2 regions of the Bacillus sp. D48C genome follow, and region 1 is predicted to be linked to the other one. Evidence: predicted binding sites of a transcription regulator. Region 1 holds the regulator's gene; the other holds the start of a gene.
The links. The regulator Rex, encoded in region 1, represses fermentation and respiration genes when NADH is low (regulators of the CRP and FNR family bind a similar motif). The targets are predictions, from matches to a motif close to TTGTGAAATATTTCACAA.
Positions count from the first base shown of each region.

Region 1 (3,218 bases):
TGCAGTGTCTGGTAATACAATACCACTTGCTGTTTTTTCTTCTGCTTGAACAAGCTCAATTACAACGCGATCACCTAATGGCTTTAGCATGAACAATAACCTCCTCATTTTGTTATGTAAATTTTATTTATTAGCACTCAAGTCACCCGAGTGCTAACACACTTATAATAATAAATAATCTCAATTTCTTTTGCAAGTAAAAAAATCATAATTTTTTCGCAAATTACTATATAAACTTTCTATATAGAATACTGCCTCTACTATATGAATCGTTGTTTCCCCTACTCGTATGTTACAATATGAAAGACACCCTAAGTTGTTTTCGCTAAACGTACAACTTTTTCCTGTCTCCTACTTTAATTTAAAATACGTATTTACAAAAAAATCATAATTCGAATGAAAGTTTATATCGTAGATAACATATTTACATGTTATCCTACCTCATCTCATACACTAGAGTTAGAAAGGATGGTTAAACCATTTGAAGAAACAATACTGGTGGATTATCGTTACATACATTTTAATGCAATTATCTGGCGCTGTTGGATTACCACTTCTCCTAAAAACAGGACTCTATGATAATAGAGGATTTACCATTGAGGAAAAAGGACAAATCATAATGGGACACTGGGCAATTATTAGCTTCTTTGTTGCATTATGTATCGTACTTTGGTTACTTAGAACAGATATTCGCGACAGACATTTAGATGCAACGCGCTCTTCTGTTCCAGCTACAATTGGGTGGATTTTCATCGGATTATTCTTAGCTTTCTTTTCACAAATAGTTGCCGGTATGATCGAGATGCAGCTACTAGGAATTAAACAAGGTTCAGAAAATACAATGAAACTGATGGAAATTGCACGAACTACTCCTTGGTTCCTTATTGTTGTATCTATAATCGGACCTATCTTAGAAGAAATCGTATTTAGAAAAATTCTATTCGGTGCACTTTATAAGAAGTTCAACTTCTTTATTGCAGCTATCATTAGTTCACTTGTATTCGCAGCAATTCATTTTGATTTTACTCACTTATTGGTATACACTGCTATGGGGCTCGTATTCGCCTTCTTATATGTGAAGACGAAGCGCATTATCGTTCCTATTGCAGCTCATGTTGCGATGAATACATTAGTCGCTATTGGGCAAATTTTTATGAGCAATGAGCAAATTCAAGAAATGATTAAAGAAGCTGAAAAAATGCAAGGATTTATCGGAGGATTTTTTGTATGAGAAACTCACCATTGTTCATGGCTGCACTATACTTCCTTCTTGGATGTATCTTTACACGCTTCGCCATTACGAACGTGACAGATACAATCTGGAATGTGTGGACAATACTATTTGCAGTTATGGCAACAATTGATTTTAATTTGGCACTTCGCCTTATATTAGTTAAATTCACAAAGAAGAAACAATAATAAAACGCAGAGGTCGCTTCCTCTGCGTTTTATTGTGGATAGTTTTTCAAAAAGTAAACTAATGTTTGTAACTCTACAGCTAAATCAATATGATGAATTCTAATATTCTCTGATACGTTTAATCGTGCTGGTGTGAAATTCAAAATACCGTGCACGCTCGTTTCAGCTAATCTATCTGCTACAGCTTGTGCTACTGTAGCCGGTACTGTTAATATTGCCACTTGTATATCATTTGATAATCTCTCTTCTAATTCATCTAAATGATATACAGGAATGCCCCCGATTTCTGTTCCAACTTTCTCTTCACTAACATCAAATGCCATTTCAATTTTTGTATTATTGTTTTTCGTGAAATTATAATGTAAGAAAGCGGTCCCTAAATTACCTACTCCAATAAGTGCTACACGCGTTATATCATCTTGATCAAGTGTTTCGCGGAAAAATGATAATAAATAATTTACGTTATATCCATATCCCTTTTTCCCTAATGCTCCAAAATACGAAAAATCTCTTCGTATTGTTGCGGAATCTACTTTTACCGCTTCACTCAATTCGGCCGATGAAACACGCTGCTTACCAGAAAGAGATAAGTTTTGGATAAATCGATAGTATAGAGGCAATCTTTTAGCAGTGGCTTGTGGAATCTTTTGCTGATCCATATGACCTCTCCTCTCTTCCTATCTTTATTCATATACTTTAATCAAATACAGAAGTTTAGCACTCATTAAATTCCTTGTATAATAAAGAGAAGAAGTATTCTCTCTTTATTTTAAACTATACACTATTTTTAGTATGATTGAGAAATATAAACATGGCAAAGTTAAGAAATTATTTGAGGTGAGAACATTGATTTTATTACAAGTAAATGGACTTTCGAAATTATACGGTGCAGAAACAATTCTTGCAAACATAAAATTGGAAGTACAAACAAAAGATCGTATCGCATTAGTTGGAAGGAATGGAGCTGGAAAATCTACATTATTAAAAATTATCGCTGGTGAGTTATCACATGATGGTGGCGAAATTATAAAACCGAAAGATGTCTCAATCGGGTATTTAGCTCAAAATACTGGCCTAGAAACGTCTTTAACAATTTGGGATGAAATGCTAACCGTCTTTACCCACTTACAGCAAATGGAGACAAAACTTCGAAAGCTTGAGCAAGAAATGGGAAAAGAAGAAAACTTTTCAAACGAAGCTATATATGAAAGATTGTTAGCTGATTATGACCAATTGCAACTCAATTATAAAGATCAAGGTGGATATCAATACGAAGCGGATATTCGCTCCATTTTAAGCGGCCTTGGCTTCCCAGTTGAAACACACCAGACGACGATCTCTACTTTAAGTGGCGGGCAAAAAACAAGATTAGCTCTCGGGAAATTATTATTAACAAAACCAGACTTACTTATTTTGGACGAGCCTACAAACCATTTAGACATTGAAACATTAACATGGCTTGAGCAATATTTACAAGGTTATCCTGGCGCAATATTAATCGTTTCCCATGACCGTTATTTCTTAGACAAACTCGTTACACAAGTATATGAAATTTCGAATAAAGAAAGCAGACGATTTGTTGGTAACTACAGTAAATATTTAGACTTAAAATCAGCATTATATGATCAAGAAATGAAACGTTACGAAAAACAACAAGATGAAATCGCAAAACTTGAGGACTTCGTTCAAAAGAATATAGCTCGCGCTTCTACAACGAAACGTGCTCAAAGTCGCCGTAAACAACTAGACAGAATGGAATTATTAACGAGACCATTAGGGGATTCTAAGTCAGCATCATT
Region 1 covers NZ_JBKFAQ010000024.1:8,267-11,484, forward strand. The annotation lists gene groES (co-chaperone GroES) at 1-90, opposite strand, end outside; gene ACLBXA_RS28950 (CPBP family intramembrane glutamic endopeptidase) at 482-1,231, shown strand; gene ACLBXA_RS28955 (YdiK family protein) at 1,228-1,419, shown strand; gene ACLBXA_RS28960 (redox-sensing transcriptional repressor Rex) at 1,449-2,078, opposite strand; gene ACLBXA_RS28965 (ABC-F family ATP-binding cassette domain-containing protein) at 2,266-3,218, shown strand, end outside.

Region 2 (3,218 bases), on a different contig from region 1:
AGAAACATCGAGTAACTCATTTCAAGCCGCCTAACAACGAAGCTTGGTACTGAAAAAGACGGTAAGCTGCTTGGCCAATATTATTATGCAAGACCTGACGAAAACCTTGCCGGCGATGTAAATGGTGATAAAGTAATCCATATTAAAGATGCTAAAATTATCGCTAGCAACTACATTAAAAAAGGACTAACTGTAAAAGACGGAGATCTTAATAAAGATGGAATTGTCGACGGAAAAGATATTCGCTTCGTTGAAAAGAACTTCTTGAAAAAAGGTCCAGATGCATCTAAATCACAAACACCTGTAGAAAAATCAAAAAGCGGTACACTGACAGATATTTTAAAGAAGTTAGGATTAACACCTAAAAAATAATCATAAAGAGCACTCTATATAAAATAGAGTGCTCTTTTCTATAAATGACCCTTATCCAGCAAAAGGGGTATATTGGGGATATACAAGGGAAACCGGAAAAGGAATTTATATTGAATTATATATAAATCCAGAAGTAAGAAGCAGGTCCCCACTTCCGGATTATTTAGCAATTAATTATAGTACTGGTGCCATAGTTTCTTTTAATACTTTTACAGAATGAGCGAATTTCGCTTTTTCTTCTTCATTTAGCTCAAGTTCTACGATTTCACGTACACCTTCGCGGTTAATAACAGCTGGAACACCTACGTAAGCATCTTTCTCACCGTATTGACCTTCAAGGTATGCAGATACAGTTAATACGCTGTTCTCGTTGTTTAAGATCGCTTTAGTTATACGAAGTAGTGACATACCGATTCCGTAGTAAGTTGCACCTTTACGTTCGATGATATGGTAAGCTGCATCACGTACATTTTCGAAGATTTTATCTAAGTCTTCTTGTTTGTACTGTTCGTTGTTAGCTAAGATTGTTTCTAGTTTTTGTACACCGATAGTAGCGTGGCTCCATACTGGAAGTTCAGTGTCACCGTGCTCACCAACGATGTAAGCATGAACGTTACGTGGATCTACATCTAAGTAGTCACCTAACATGTAACGGAAACGAGCAGAGTCTAAAGTAGTACCAGAACCGATTACGCGCTCTTTCGGTAAACCAGATTCTTTCCAAGTTACGTAAGTTAAAATATCAACCGGGTTAGTTGCGATTAAGAAGATTCCATCGAATCCGCTATCCATAATGCCGCGAACGATTTGTTTAAAGATCTTTGTATTTTTCTCAACTAAGTCTAAACGAGTTTCACCTGGCTTTTGTGGTAACCCAGCAGTGATAACAACTAGATCTGCATCTTTACAATCTGCATAGCTACCGCTCCAAACTTTTGTTGGTGATGGAGAGAATGGTACCGCATGGCTTAAGTCCATTGCTTCCCCTTCTGCTTTTGCTTCATTAACATCTACTAATACGAATTCTTCAGCTACACCTTGGTTGATCATTGAGTAAGCGTAACTACAACCTACAGCTCCTGTTCCTACTAATACTACACGATTGATACCTTTTTTCATGGTAATTTCCCCTCTCTATTGTTCACATATATTTTTTTATGATTGTTTAAGTAATTAATTAAAATACTAATTTAATGTTGTTTAACTTCTTTACATTCATATTGTAGCACGTATTATTGTGAATTACTTCACAATTTATGACCTATTTGTGAACTTTTTCACATAGAGTGTAAAGTTGTTAGATCAGGTGTGGAATCCATACCAAATTAGGTGTTTTCTTTAGATTGTGAATAAAAATGTATGATTCAATTACTCACTGTAACTAAATTCACTTTCTATAATAAAAATCCTAACATTCACAAAAAATGTAATCACATTATAAGATTAAACTGACTGATCACATCATTCCCTTACAAGATGGACGTCAATTAGCTTATATAGAATACGGTTAAATAAATGAATTAGCCTATACTTTATCACCTCCCTTTTAATCATTACTATATATTAAAAAATATCCGTTAAAATTATGCATTCTTTTCTAATAATAAACCATTCAATATAAGTGATAGGCTATGCAAAGCTTTAGACAACCGTGCCTCTGCATCTTCAGAATTCGCAATCCAACAAGCAAGGTCCACTAGTCCGCCATTTATATATCTTGCTAAAGCTTCACAGTCCGTCTTTTCAATAATACAGTCCTTCATTAATTGCTGAAGCATCTCGGCCATCGTCACTAAACATTGTGACTGTGATGATTGATAATAACTAGTTCCTAATACTGCTGGTGCATCTCGAAGTACGATTCGCTGAATTTCTGGATTAAGTGCCATCGTTAAATATGCACGACAACGCCCAACAAACCCTTCCCATTTTCCTTCCGCTTCATCTGATACTTTCCCTAATTTATTATCCATTTCCATATCAATTTCTTTTACAACTGCTTCTAACAATCCTTTTTTATCACCAAAATGATGATAAATTGCACCACGTGTTAAACCGACAGATGCTGTAAAATCATCCATAGACGTATTTACATATCCAACTGTACCAAAAGCCTCTCTTGCTGCCCACAGCAATTTAGCACGTGTTTCAGTAATCATTTCTGCTCTCGTTTTTTTAATCATCTTTTCCTCCTACTTCTATTCATTCTCTTTATTCAAAATGAATTGCACTATAGTATCGTTCTCTATATAAAAGAATAACTCCTTTAAACATCGGCTCTATCCAGAGATAAAACATTTCAATTGACATACGCTCCGTATGTTAATATGATATTGGCATACGGTGCGTATGTCAATTATTTCTAGCTTACAAGATAATATAACTTCTTACCTATACCCTACATTGACTCACTGTCCCTTTTTATAGAAGGTATTAATGAAACAGAGGAGGAGTTAAAAGAATGAAGAATGTATATGTACACGTCAAATATTGTGGTGATTATCATGTTTAATTCCTACCGTGAGATTTTCAGTGCTCCTGGTACAAAAGGATTCTCATTAGCAGGATTTATAGCTCGTATGCCCATATCAATGATGGGTATTGGTATTGTTACCATGTTATCTCAAGTAAGTGGTGACTATTGGCTTGCTGGAGCTGTTGCAGCTACCTTTACATTATCATCAGCTTTACTAGCTCCTCATATTTCTCGGATGGCTGATCAATTAGGGCAATCTCGCATACTTCTTCCGACTACAGGTATTAGCGTTTTCTTTACAATCCTCTTACTTCTATGTACGAAATATGAAGCTCCTTATTGGACGCTATTTCTATCCGCTTTATGTGCA
Region 2 covers NZ_JBKFAQ010000001.1:2,901-6,118, reverse strand. The annotation lists partial or broken gene ACLBXA_RS00115 (TasA family protein) at 1-28, shown strand, start outside; partial or broken gene ACLBXA_RS00110 (dockerin type I domain-containing protein) at 19-372, shown strand; gene ACLBXA_RS00105 (L-lactate dehydrogenase) at 547-1,491, opposite strand; gene ACLBXA_RS00100 (TetR/AcrR family transcriptional regulator) at 1,956-2,555, opposite strand; gene ACLBXA_RS00095 (MFS transporter) at 2,877-3,218, shown strand, end outside.
Region 2: ACLBXA_RS00105 (L-lactate dehydrogenase) is a predicted target of Rex. The motif match lies at 1,608-1,625, and genes of this name have one in related genera.